Regions from separate parts of the Kosakonia calanthes genome, predicted to be linked through region 1. Evidence: predicted binding sites of a transcription regulator. Region 1 holds the regulator's gene; each other region holds the start of a gene.
What was found. Region 1 encodes PurR, which represses purine synthesis genes. Its sites were predicted from a motif close to CANGCAAACGTTTGCNTG; they were not measured.

Region 1 (4,740 bases):
AGCGCCGCTGCCCGGCCAGTCGCCTGTGGGAACGGGCGCAGCGCCTGCGCGACGACGATCGGGTAGATGGCACCGTTTGCCATCGCCATCACGCAGAACGGGATCAGCAGCGTGGTCAGGGTGACGCCAGACATAAAGCCGACAGCCCAGGTGGCAAGCACGCTTAATCCAAAGGCCGCCAGCAGCCACGGCAACAGGCGGGAGCCGTTCCATTTCTGCAAGGCCGCCCGGCAACCGTAACCGCCAATTAAGAAGGCGATGGTTTGCGGCACATAGCTCAGGCCAATAATCGACGGGCCATAACCCATTTCATGCAGGATAAATGGTGAGCCGGTCAGCCAGGCGAAAAAGCTGGCGGAGCAGGCGGCGTAGATAATCACATTGCCGCGATAATCGCGGGTACGCAGCAGGTCCATAAACGTCAGCGCCGGTTGCGGGTTCTCAACGTGTTTAACCGCAGGGCGCAGCCGGAAAGCCGGCACCATCAACACCAGCGTAATGATCAGCAGGGTGGCGAAAATGGCCTGCCAGGAGAGATGGGAGAGGATCCAGGCGCCGAGCAGCGGTGCCAGCGCCGGGGTTAACCCGACCAGCGGCATAATGGTGGCGAAAATGCGGTTAACGCGGTGCGCCGGATAATGGTCAGTCACCAGCGCTTGCCAGCTTACAGTGGCCGCGCAGACGCCCACTGCCTGCACAAAGCGCAGCACCAGCAGCAGTGTGGCATCGCGTATCCATAATGTACCCACGCAACCTAACGCGAAAATGGTCAACCCGATCAGCAGAATCGGTTTGCGTCCATAACGATCCGACAGCGGCCCCCACACCAGTTGCGCGATCGCGAACCCCGCCAGAAAGAGGCTGAGCGTGGCGCTGACCACGGCGGAAGAGGTTTGCAAATCTTGTTGTATTGCACTGAAAGCGGGCAGGTACATGTCGGTGGCTAAAAAGCCCAGCACGCTTAATCCCGCGAGCCAGACTAAAAATCCTTTGCCAGGTTGCATTATGGTTTCTCTTTGTTGCAGGTATTTAGGGGTGTCGAGTGTAAGGAGTGCAATAACAGTTGTGAAACGCTAATATTTGCGCATTGGTTTCAAAATTTTTGCAGGCAGATTATGTGGTCAGAATATTCCCTTGAAGTGGTTGATGCGGTGGCGCGCAATGGCAGTTTTAGCGGTGCGGCGCAAGAGTTGCATCGCGTGCCTTCTGCGGTGAGCTATACCGTTCGGCAACTGGAAGAGTGGCTGGCGGTTCCGCTGTTTGTGCGTCGCCATCGTGATGTAGAGTTAACGCCCGCAGGCGTCTGGTTTTTGAAAGAAGGGCGTTCTGTTATCAAAAAAATGCAGGTCACCCGCCAGCAGTGCCAGCAAATCGCCAATGGCTGGCGCGGGCAACTGGCGATCGCGGTGGACAATATCGTTAAACCTTCGCGCACGCGGCAGCTAATCGTTGATTTTTATCGCCATTTCAGTGATGTCGAATTACTGGTTTATCAGGAGGTGTTTAATGGCGTCTGGGATGCGCTTTCTGACGGACGCGTTGAGTTGGCGATTGGCGCAACGCAGGCCATTCCGGTCGGTGGACGTTATGCGTTTCGCGATATGGGCATGCTTAGCTGGAAATGCGTGGTTTCCAGTCAACATCCTTTGGCTGCAATGCCCGGCCCGCTAAGTGATGAGACGTTGCGCAACTGGCCTTCGCTGATTCAGGAAGATACGTCGCGTTCATTACCGAAACGCATTACCTGGCTGCTGGATAACCAAAAACGCGTGATTGTCCCGGATTGGGAATCGTCGGAAGCCTGTCTCTCGGCGGGGCTGTGTGTGGGCATGGTGCCGGCGCATTTTGCCAGACCGTGGTTGGATAGCGGAGCCTGGGTGGCGCTCGAACTGGAAAACCCGTTTCCGGATGCGGCTTGCTGCCTGACATGGCAACAAAACGAGGCATCGCCCGCCTTAAATTGGCTGCTGGAGTACCTGGGAGATAGCGAAACGCTGAACAGTGAATGGTTGCGGGAGCCGGAGTAACGGCCCCCGCGAAAGAAGATTAACGGCGGTAGTCGCGGAACGGGCCATCGGCCACCGAGCGGCGCTCTACCAGGCGCGGATGCACCTCAATCGATTGCGACTCTTCACGTTTGTTGACGATGCGGTCAAGCAACATGGTAAAGGCGGTTTCACCCAATGAATCTTTCGGCTGATGAATCGTCGTCAACGCTGGCGTGAAGAAGCGAGAGTTGCGCACATTGTCATAACCGATAACCGAAATATCCTGCGGTACGCGTAAACCCATCTCATCAGCGGCGCACAGTGCGCCCATCGCCATAATATCACCGCCGCAAAAAACGGCGGTAGGGCGGTGCGACTGGCCGAGGATCTGCTGCATGGCGCGGTAACCAGATTCCGGTTCGAAGTCGCCCTGCACAATCCAGTTTTCCGGGACGGAAATCATGGCTTCTTCCATCGATTTCATAAAGCCCGCCAGACGGCCTGCGCCGGTATTACGCTCCAGCGGGCCGGGGATCACGCCGATATCGCGATGCCCGCGTTCAATAAGATAGCGGCCTGCCATATAACCGCCTTCGAAGGCGTTATCAATGACAGAATCGGTAAAATCGGCTTTTGCTTCGCCCCAGTCCATCACCACCATCGGAATGTGGCGATACTCTTCCAGCATGCTTAAAACAGATTCGGGATATTCAGAGCACATAACCAACAGGCCGTCGACGCGTTTTTGCGCCATCATCGACAAATAAGCGCGCTGTTTTTCGTGGCTATTCCATGCGTTACCCAGAATCAGGGTGTAGCCTTTCTGGAAACATTTCTTTTCGACAGCTTCGATGATTTCGGCAAAATAGGCCGCTTCGCTGCTGGTGGCCAATAAACCGATAGATTTTGTGTGATTGACTTTCAAACTGCGCGCCACGGCGCTCGGCGAATAGTGCAGTTCTTTGATCGCGGCCCACACGGCGTTGCGCGTCTCTTCGGCGACGAAGCGTGTTTTGTTAATTACATGTGATACGGTTGTAGTGGAAACGTTTGCTCGTTTCGCGACGTCTTTAATCGTTGCCATCAGATATTACTCCAGACCATATCGTAAGCTCCTGATAATACTTAAGGTAAACGTTTGCCTTTAAACACCCTGAACTCAGCAAAAAGAGTGCGGTACGCCGGGAAAACGACACTGGACGTCAGGAGGGGAGTCAATGGCCGGTACGCTTATAAATTTAGCGTCGAATTTTGTCTTATCTTGAGCAAAAGGGGAAGAGTTAAAACGATTCTCCCTCTAATTCCCGCAAGATTTTTAGGATAATTTGTGCAAAAATGCGCTATCTCACTTTTTGTGGGGAAATTAAAAGGAGAGAAATTGATGAGCACCGATCTTAAGTATTCATTATTCACCACCGTCATCGTTCTGGGTCTGATTGTTTTCGGCGCGCTGACCGCAGCACTGCATTGATCTATCGCGAGGGAGAGCTTTCTCCCTCGGTTTTCCTGCCTTATCTCCTGCATTTGTATCTGTTGCGCAATAATCTTTTGTCATTCAGCTAACTTCTAATTTATGTGACAGCTGTCATACTTTTGTCTTCAACGACAGAGTCGAGCGTCGGCATGTCATTTTCGGAGCCAAAATATGAAAATTAATTTCCCTTTGCTGTCCCTGGCTATCGGTGCCTTCGGTATCGGTACTACGGAGTTTTCCCCAATGGGATTACTGCCGGTGATTGCCCGCGGCGTTGACGTTTCCATTCCGGCGGCAGGGATGTTGATTAGCGCATACGCTATCGGCGTGATGGTCGGCGCCCCCCTGATGACGCTGCTGCTGTCGCATCGCGGTCGTCGTAACGCGCTGATCTTTTTGATGTCTATTTTTACCTTGGGTAACGTGTTGTCGGCCATTGCGCCAGACTACTCCACATTAATGCTCGCCCGCATCGTTACCAGCCTGAACCACGGCGCATTCTTCGGCCTCGGTTCGGTGGTGGCCGCAAGCGTGGTTGCGAAAGAAAAACAGGCCAGCGCAGTCGCCACCATGTTTATGGGGCTGACCATCGCTAATATCGGCGGCGTGCCTGCCGCTACCTGGCTGGGTGAAACCATCGGCTGGCGCATGTCATTTATGGCCACTGCCGGACTGGGCGTGATTGCTATGTTGAGCCTGTTCTTCTCTCTGCCAAAAGGCGGCGCGGGTGCGCGTCCGGATGTCCGCAAAGAGCTGTCAGTACTGATGCGTCCGCAGGTTCTCTCTGCGTTACTGACCACCGTGCTGGGTGCTGGAGCCATGTTTACGCTCTATACCTATATCTCTCCGGTACTGCATACCATTACTCATGCTACGCCGGTATTTGTTACCGCCATGCTGGTACTGATTGGTGTGGGCTTCTCGATTGGTAACTATCTCGGTGGGAAACTGGCGGACCGCTCTGTTACCGGCACGCTGAAAGGCTTCCTGGTGCTGCTGATTGCGATCATGCTGGCCATCCCGTTCCTGGCGCGCAGTGAAATTGGCGCAGCCATCAGCATGGTGGTGTGGGGCGCGGCGACCTTTGCGGTGGTTCCGCCGTTGCAGATGCGTGTGATGCGCGTTGCGCATGAAGCGCCGGGCCTGTCGTCTTCGGTTAACATCGGTGCCTTTAACCTCGGTAACGCCCTGGGTGCAGCGGCAGGTGGTGCGGTGATTTCTGGCGGTCTGGGGTATGCGTTTGTATCGGTGATGGGCGCAATCATCGCCGGATCGGGT
Region 2 (4,740 bases), 1.4 Mb from region 1:
GATGTGCTGCATCATCCGGGAATGAATCACCGGGTGGATATCACCGAAGGGGTATTGCGCGACGAATGCGCCGCGATGCTCAGCGATTTTTTCCGCCAGCGCCGGCAGGAGAAAAAAACGCAGAAATTATTGAAATCGTAGGCCGGATAAGCGCAGCGCCATCCGGCAATCTGCCATCCGGCAACCTTCTTACCGGTTCACTTTCAACTGCAATGCATCCGGTACCGGTATGGGGTTGTGCGAGAACGCCTCATTGCCGGTAAAGGCGCTAAACGGCAGCACGCCGTAAGCCGGGCGATTGAGCTCATCCGTCGACACCGCCGGGTAGCTTTGCGCCAGTTGCAGCGCTTTGGCGGCCTCTTTCTCTTTCTCCAGCAAATACCCGACCAGGCTTATCTCGTATTTGCGGATATTTTCCACATAAGCATAGGCTTCATGCCCGCGGGCATAACCGTAGGTGAGTTTGCTGTAATACTGTTTTTGGCTCAGCATCGGCAGGCGCTGTTTCACATCGGCCCAGCTATCCGGGTTGCCTCTGGTTTTCGCCGTCAGCGCGCGGGCATCCAGCATATGCGCATAGCCCATGTTGTAAGCCGCCAGCGCAAACCAAATCTTCTCATCCTGCGGCACCGTGTCCGGCACTTTGCTCATCATATCCTGCAAGTAACGTGCGCCACCGCTGATGCTCTGCTCGGCGTCGGTACGATCGCTTAAGCCCAAACTTTGCGCCGTGTTACGCGTCAACATCATTAGCCCGCGCACGCCGGTCGGCGAGGTGGCCTGCGAATCCCAGTGTGATTCCTGATAAGAGATAGCCGCCAGCAAACGCCAGTCGATCTCCTGGGCATACTTTTCAAACAGCGGTTGTAAGTCTGGCAACACGCTGTCGACGGCGCGCAAAAAAGTGCGGGTATCAACATAATCGAAATCTTCGCCGTGCCCGAGGTACTTCTCTTCCAGCCGGGCGAGCGTACCGTCTTCATTAATATTGTTGAAGAAGTCGAGCATCGCCGCTGACAGGGTATTATCGTCGTCGCGCTGACTAAACCAGGTCACCGGTTGTTCATCGGTAATATCAAGCGCCACCGCCAGTTCGGGATGCACGCGCTGGAACAGACTGATCGCCACGGAATCCGCGACGGTATAGCTCAACTTGCCTTCCACGACCTGCTCAAGCAGCGCGGTCGTGCCGAGTTTCGGATCCACTGTCCAGCTTAAGTTCGGGTATTTCTTCTCTTTTAGCTCGCGCAGATCGTCCAGCGCCACATGGCCTGGCGCGACGGTTAACTGGCCTTCGTCGACGTTTTCCAGGGTGCGTGGTCGATAGCTGCCCACGCGATACACCAACTGCTGGGAAACCGAATAGTAGACCGGTCCGGTCTGGTAACTCTTCACGCGTTCATTGTTATACACCAGCCCGGCGGCGAGCATATCGGCGTTGTCATTATCCAGATCGTCAAACAGTTGGCTGATGTTTTGTCGCACCGTCATTTTCAGTTTGACGCCAAGATAGTCGGCGAAATGCTGTGCTAAATCGTAATCCAGCCCATAAGTTTTGCCGTCGATAGTGGTGTAAGTGAGCGGCGTGGCAATGGTACTGACGCGCAATTCCCCGCGCGCTTTAATCGCCGCGATGCGGTTGTCGGCTTTGCCGAACCAAGGGATTGACGGCCACAAGGCCGCTGCCAGCAGCAGGGTGACGATGCCGATGAGCAGATAATTAATCTTAAATCTTTTCAAGGAGTTAATTCTCTGCGCCGTGCTTTGCCTCAGGGGGTTTTTGACGTTAAACCAGTAAGGTTTATCGGTGATTGAGCGGCATTTTGCGCAACAAAACGCCAATTGGCAACTAATTAGAGTGTTTAGGTAACAGCTATTGTTAAAAATTGGTGGGGATTTTATTTCGACGCAAACGGTTTCGTCGGCGCGCAGGATTCTCTATAATGACGCCCGTTTTCCCCTGGTGCACACTTTAAGCGTCCCCGACGCTTCGTAATCGAAGACGAGAGACTTATGATGGAAATTCTGCGTGGTTCGCCTGCATTGTCCGCTTTCCGTATCAACAAACTGCTGGCACGCTTTCAGGCCGCCAACCTTCCGGTGAGCAATATTTACGCTGAGTATGCTCACTTCGCCGATCTGAATGACACGCTCACCGAAGAAGAATATGCCCGGCTCCAGCGCCTGCTGAAATATGGGCCAAGCCTCAGCAGCCACACGCCGACCGGAAAATTACTGCTCGTCACTCCTCGTCCTGGCACCATCTCTCCCTGGTCTTCCAAAGCTACCGATATCGCCCATAACTGCGGCCTTGACAAAATCAATCGCCTCGAGCGCGGCGTGGCGTACTACGTCGACGCGGCCGGGCTGAGCGACACCCAGTGGAATGACGTGGCTGCATTGCTGCATGACCGCATGATGGAGAGCGTATTCGCAGCGCAATCCGACGCCGCACGCCTGTTCGAACACCACCAGCCTGCGCCGGTACAGAGCGTGGATTTACTCGGCGAAGGCCGCCAGGCGCTGATCGACGCTAACCTGCGTCTCGGCCTGGCGCTGGCCGACGATGAAATTGATTACCTCCAGGATGCATTTACTCGCCTGGGGCGCAACCCGAACGACATTGAACTCTACATGTTCGCGCAGGCGAACTCGGAGCACTGCCGTCACAAAATTTTCAACGCCGATTGGATTATCGACGGCGAGCAACAGCCGAAGTCGCTGTTCAAAATGATCAAAAATACCTTCGAACAAACGCCGGATTTCGTGCTGTCTGCCTATAAAGACAACGCGGCGGTGATGGAAGGTTCAGAAGTCGGGCGCTTCTTCGCCGATCGCGGGGAAGGCCGTTACGATTTCCATCAGGAACCGGCACATATTCTGATGAAAGTCGAAACCCATAACCACCCGACGGCCATTTCGCCGTGGCCGGGTGCCGCAACAGGTTCCGGCGGTGAAATCCGTGATGAAGGCGCAACCGGGCGCGGCGCGAAGCCAAAAGCGGGGCTGGTCGGTTTCTCTGTCTCGAATTTACGCATTCCGGGCTTTGAACAGCCGTGGGAAGAAGATTTTGGTAAGCCGGACCGTATCGTCAACGCGTTGGATATCATGACCGACGGCCCGCTCGGCGGCGCCGCGTTTAACAACGAATTTGGTCGCCCGGCGCTGAATGGCTACTTCCGTACTTACGAAGAGAAAGTGAACAGCCACAACGGCGAAGAGCTGCGCGGTTACCACAAGCCGATCATGCTGGCAGGCGGCATTGGTAACATTCGTGCCGACCACGTGCAAAAAGGCGAGATCACCGTTGGCGCGAAACTGATCGTCCTCGGCGGCCCGGCGATGAACATTGGCCTCGGCGGTGGCGCGGCATCCTCTATGGCGTCTGGTCAGTCTGATGCGGATCTCGATTTCGCCTCGGTACAGCGCGACAACCCGGAAATGGAGCGTCGTTGCCAGGAAGTGATCGACCGTTGCTGGCAACTGGGCGATGCCAACCCGATCCTCTTTATTCACGATGTTGGTGCGGGCGGTTTGTCCAACGCCATGCCGGAGCTGGTGAGCGACGGCGGTCGCGGCGGGCGTTTCGAGCTGCGCGATATTCTCAGCGATGAGCCGGGCATGAGCCCGCTGGAAATCTGGTGTAACGAATCTCAGGAGCGCTATGTGCTGGCGGTTGCCGCCGATCAACTGGCGCTGTTCGACGAACTGTGCCGCCGCGAGCGCGCGCCGTACGCGGTCATCGGTGAAGCCACAGAAGCGCAGCACCTGACGCTCAATGACAACCATTTCAACAACCAGCCGATCGATATGCCGCTGGATGTGTTGCTGGGCAAAACGCCGAAAATGACCCGTGATGTGGCGACGCGTCAGGCGACGGGCGACAGTTTTGACACCCGCACGATTACGCTGGCTGACGCGGTAAACCGCGTGCTGCACTTGCCAACCGTGGCGGAAAAAACCTTCCTGGTGACTATTGGTGACCGTACCGTTACGGGTATGGTGTCGCGTGATCAGATGGTTGGCCCGTGGCAGATCCCGGTCGCAAACTGCGCCGTTACGACCGCCAGCCTCGACAGCTACTATGGCGAAGCGATGTCGCTGGGCGAACGCGCGCCGGTCGCGCTGCTGGACTTCGCCGCCTCTGCCCGTCTGGCGGTCGGTGAAGCATTAACGAACATCGCGGCGACGCAGATTGGCGATATCAAACGCATCAAACTGTCGGCGAACTGGATGGCGGCGGCGGGTCACCCTGGCGAAGACGCCGGTCTGTACGCCGCGGTAAAAGCCGTGGGTGAAGAACTCTGTCCGGCGCTCGGCCTGACCATTCCGGTCGGCAAAGACTCAATGTCGATGAAAACCCGCTGGCAGGAAGGCAGCGAGCAGCGCGAGATGACGTCACCGCTGTCGCTGGTGATCACCGCGTTTGCCCGCGTGGACGATGTGCGCGGCACCGTTACACCGCAACTCTCCACCGAAGAGAACGCCCTGCTGCTGATTGATCTTGGCAACGGCAGTAATGCGCTGGGTGCAACGGCATTCGCGCAGGTTTACCGCCAGTTGGGCGACAAACCAGCAGATGTGCGTAACGTAGAACAACTGAAAGGTTTCTTTGATGCGATTCAGGCGCTGGTCGCGGATCGCAAACTGCTGGCATATCACGATCGTTCCGACGGTGGTTTGCTGGTAACGCTGGCTGAGATGGCTTTCACCGGGCATTGTGGCGTCAACGTGGATATC
Region 3 (4,740 bases), 1.1 Mb from region 1:
ATCGGGCGCGAAAAAGCCGGTATCTTCCGCGCGGGCAAGCCTGCGGTGGTGGGCGAGCCGGATATGCCGCACACCATTGCCGATGTGGCGCAGGAAACAGGCGCGCAGCTGTTGCGCCGTGGCGTTGACTGGCGTTACGAAGTCGACGCAAATGGCTGGCACTTTAGCGATGCGCAGGGTGAACTGCGTGATTTGCCGTTGCCGCAGGTGCCGCAACCGAATGCCGCGACCGCGCTTGCCGCGCTTCGCGCCAGCAAACTGGATGTGAGCGAGCAGGCGATTCGCGACGGTATCGCTAACGCGATTTTACCGGGACGTTTTCAGATTGTGAGCGAGTCGCCGCGTTTGATCCTCGATGTCGCGCATAATCCGCATGCCGCGGGCTATCTTGCCGGGCGTCTGGCTGCGCTGCCGAAAACCGGGCGCGTGCTGGCGGTGGTCGGCATGCTGCATGATAAAGACATCAAAGGAACACTTGCCTGTCTGGAGCCGGTGGTCGATAGCTGGTATTGTGCCCCTCTGGAAGGGCCGCGCGGTGCAACGGCAGAGCAACTGCTGGCGCATCTGAAATCGGGCCAATCATGGCCGGATGTTGCACAGGCCTGGCAGGCGGCAATGGCAGACGCTAACGCCTGCGATACCGTGTTAGTGTGTGGATCGTTCCACACGGTGGCGCATGTCATGGAAGCGATGGACGCGGGGAGAACCGGTGGCAAGTAAGTTTCAGAACCGTTTGATGGGCACCATTGTGCTGGTCGCGCTCGGGGTCATTATTCTTCCCGGGCTGCTCGACGGGCAGAAAAAGCATTACCAGGATGAGTTCGCGGCGATCCCGCTGGTGCCAAAACCAGGCGATCGCGATGAGCCGGATATGATGCCAGCGGCAACTCAGGCGCTCCCGGCCCAGCCGCCGGAAGGTGCGGCTGAAGAGGTGCGGGCCGGAGATGCGGAATCGCCATCGTTGGATGCGTCCAGACTGGTGGCAAACAGCGATCCCGATCCGGAAGTTGCCAGTTCGCCGGTTGTGACGCCGAAGCCGAAACCGGCCGAGAAGCCGCAGCCAAAACCTCAGCCACAGCAGCAGACTGCGCCGCGCGAGCAGCAGCAGGCAGCGAACGAGACGCCAAAAGTGCAGGATGATAAATCCGCCCCGACTGGCAAAGCGTATGTGGTGCAACTGGGTGCGCTGAAGAACGCGGATAAAGTGAATGAAGTGGTGAGCAAATTGCGCGGCGCGGGTTATCGCGTTTACACGTCGCCGACAACGCCCGTTCAGGGTAAAATCACCCGCATTCTGGTGGGACCCGATGCCTCACGGGATAAGTTAAAAGATTCACTTGGCGAGCTTAAACAGTTGTCAGGTTTAAGCGGCGTGGTGATGGGTTACAGCGCTAATTAACAGGTCAACCTCGCTTCGTTTTACAGGCAAAAAGCCGTGAAACAGGGCGGGGGAAACCGATAAAACCTACGCCCGAAGAGGCCAAAGTTGCGATGGCGTTGAATATTTTTTCAGCGCCATTTTTATTTCCGCGCGGGAAGGAAATCCCTACGCAAACGTTTTCTTTTTCTGTTAGAATTCGCCCCGAACTGGACGACAGGGCGTAAAATCGTGGGACATATATGGTCTGGATTGATTACGCCATCATTGCGGTGATTGGTTTTTCTTGTCTTGTAAGCTTGATCCGCGGCTTTGTTCGTGAAGCGTTATCGCTGGTAACCTGGGGCTGTGCCTTCTTTGTTGCCAGTCATTACTACACTTACCTGTCAGTTTGGTTCACGGGCTTTGACGACGAACTGGTACGTAATGGCATTGCCATCGCTGTACTGTTTATCGCGACGTTGATTGTGGGCGCTATCGTTAACTATGTCATCGGTACGCTGGTGGAGAAAACCGGCCTGTCGGGTACAGACAGGGTGTTGGGGATCTGTTTTGGCGCGCTACGCGGCGTGCTGATCGTCGCCGCCATTCTGTTCTTCCTTGATACCTTTACAGGCTTGTCTAAAAGCGAAGACTGGCAAAAGTCGCAGCTTATCCCGCAATTCAGCTTCATCATCAGATGGTTTTTTGACTATCTGCAAAGCTCGTCGAGTTTCTTGCCCAGGGTCTAAGCCCTGAGATGTAGCTTAGAGTTTGGTTTATTAGGCTATTTTACTTGCCATTTTGAACCTGGGCAGTGCTCACAATCCTCGCGTACTACGTGTACGCTCCGGTTGTTGCGCGCTGTCCGTGTTCAAACTGTCTTCGACAATTACGCCTACTAAACCAAACTCTTAACGAGGAAAAGACGTATGTGCGGTATTGTCGGTATCGCCGGTTTTATGCCGGTAAACCAGTCGATTTATGACGCGTTGACGGTGCTCCAGCACCGTGGGCAGGATGCTGCGGGCATCATCACCATTGATGCCAATAACTGTTTCCGTCTGCGTAAAGCGAACGGCATGGTCAGTGATGTGTTCGAAGCCCGCCATATGCAGCGTATGCAAGGCAATATGGGGATTGGTCACGTACGTTATCCAACCGCTGGCAGTTCCAGCGCTTCCGAAGCGCAACCGTTTTACGTTAACTCCCCCTATGGCATCACGCTGGCGCATAACGGCAATCTGACCAATGCGCACGAACTGCGTAAAAAGCTGTTCGAAGAGAAGCGTCGCCACATTAACACCACTTCTGATTCTGAAATCCTGCTCAATATTTTCGCCAGCGAGCTGGATAACTTCCGCCACTATCCGCTGGAAGCAGACAACATTTTTGCTGCCATTGCTGCGACGAATCGCCAGATTCGCGGCGCTTACGCCTGCGTAGCGATGATTATCGGCCACGGCATGGTCGCTTTCCGCGATCCGAACGGCATTCGCCCGCTGGTGCTCGGCAAGCGCGATCTCGGCGACGGTCGCACCGAATACATGGTGGCCTCTGAAAGCGTGGCGCTTGATACGCTGGGCTTTGAGTTCCTGCGTGATGTCGCGCCGGGTGAAGCGGTGTACATCACCGAAAAAGGCCAACTGTTCAGCCGCCAGTGCGCGGAAAACCCGGTCAGCAACCCGTGCCTGTTTGAGTACGTTTACTTTGCACGCCCGGACTCGTTCATCGACAAAATTTCCGTTTACAGCGCCCGTGTGAATATGGGCACCAAGCTTGGCGAGAAAATTGCCCGCGAGTGGGAAGATCTGGATATTGATGTGGTCATCCCAATCCCGGAAACATCCTGCGATATCGCACTGGAAATCGCCCGCATTCTTGGCAAACCCTACCGGCAGGGCTTTGTGAAAAACCGTTATGTTGGCCGTACGTTTATCATGCCAGGCCAGCAACTGCGCCGTAAGTCAGTGCGTCGCAAACTGAACGCCAACCGCGCAGAGTTCCGCGATAAAAACGTGCTGCTGGTGGATGACTCCATCGTGCGCGGCACCACGTCCGAGCAGATCATCGAAATGGCGCGTGAAGCCGGTGCGAAGAAAGTGTATCTCGCCTCTGCGGCACCGGAAATTCGTTTCCCGAATGTGTACGGCATTGATATGCCGACCGCCAATGAATTGATCGCGCACGGTCGCGAAGTGGATGAAATCCGCCAGATCATCGGCGCTGACGGCCTGATTTTCCAGGATCTCAACGATCTGATTGACGCAGTACGCGCCGAGAATCCAGACATTCAGCAGTTCGAATGTTCGGTGTTTAATGGTATCTACGTCACGAAAGATGTTGATCAGCAATACCTTGATTATCTCGACTCCCTGCGTAATGACGATGCCAAAGCGGTACAGCGTCAGAACGAAGTGGAAAGTTTAGAGATGCATAACGAAGGTTAATCCTGCCGCGCCCCTCGCCACGAGGGGCGCAATCAGTTGCAACGCCCTCTATAATCAGGCAAAGTTTGCCCTTACTTATGCGGGTGGATTATCAAATGAAACGACTCATAGTGGGGATCTCAGGTGCCAGCGGCGCGATTTACGGCGTGCGTTTGTTACAAGTGCTGCGCGACGTAGCCGAGGTCGAAACCCATCTGGTGATGAGTCAGGCCGCTCGCCAAACACTCTCCCTGGAAACGGATTTATCCCTGCGTGACATTCAGTCACTGGCGGATGTGGTGCATGACGCCCGCGATATCGCCGCCAGCATCTCCTCCGGTTCCTTCAAAACCGCCGGCATGGTCATCCTGCCATGCTCGATCAAAACCCTTTCCGGTATTGTTAACAGTTACACCGACAGCCTGCTGACCCGCGCGGCGGATGTCGTGCTGAAAGAGCGCAGGCCGCTGGTGTTGTGTGTGCGTGAAACGCCGTTGCATCTTGGTCACCTGCGTTTGATGACCCAGGCGGCCGAATTAGGTGCCATGATTATGCCGCCGGTTCCGGCGTTTTATCACCGCCCGCAGAGCTTACAAGATGTGATTGATCAAACGGTTAACCGTGTGCTGGATCAGTTTGATATCGAACTGCCGCAAGATTTATTTACACGCTGGCAGGGGGGTGATGCCACAAAATAGTGCGTCTCCAGGTGTAGTGCGCTTTTTTGGGGCAATTTTGTAAGCGCGATCATATCCTCGACATTTAATCCTCTTTTCCGCTTGTTACAGTTCCGGTTCGTTCGGCAGACCTGCTATCTTTCATCACTAAGGTGAATGCGCAACGTTTTATTAACAAATTTAACGCGAAGTTTTTTGATAATCAGGAAACTGGCATAAGACGTGCAAGGTAACTGGCAGCAACACACAACACAACGCAATACAAAATAAAAACAGA

Region 2: a site for PurR is predicted at 1,906-1,923, ahead of purL (phosphoribosylformylglycinamidine synthase). Genes of this name have one in related genera too.
Region 3: a site for PurR is predicted at 1,548-1,565, ahead of cvpA (colicin V production protein). Genes of this name have one in related genera too.

Annotation. Positions count from the first base shown of each region.
Region 1 is NZ_CP151800.1:2,660,286-2,665,025, reverse strand. Features, by position in the region: gene punC (purine nucleoside transporter PunC) at 1-1,004, opposite strand, end outside; gene punR (DNA-binding transcriptional activator PunR) at 1,116-2,027, shown strand; gene purR (HTH-type transcriptional repressor PurR) at 2,047-3,072, opposite strand; gene AAEY27_RS12455 (YnhF family membrane protein) at 3,370-3,459, shown strand; gene AAEY27_RS12450 (MFS transporter) at 3,634-4,740, shown strand, end outside.
Region 2 is NZ_CP151800.1:1,294,290-1,299,029, forward strand. Features, by position in the region: gene tadA (tRNA adenosine(34) deaminase TadA) at 1-141, shown strand, start outside; gene mltF (membrane-bound lytic murein transglycosylase MltF) at 190-1,740, opposite strand; gene purL (phosphoribosylformylglycinamidine synthase) at 2,014-4,740, shown strand, end outside.
Region 3 is NZ_CP151800.1:1,532,891-1,537,630, forward strand. Features, by position in the region: gene folC (bifunctional tetrahydrofolate synthase/dihydrofolate synthase) at 1-720, shown strand, start outside; gene dedD (cell division protein DedD) at 710-1,399, shown strand; gene cvpA (colicin V production protein) at 1,621-2,109, shown strand; gene purF (amidophosphoribosyltransferase) at 2,290-3,807, shown strand; gene AAEY27_RS07215 (UbiX family flavin prenyltransferase) at 3,903-4,484, shown strand.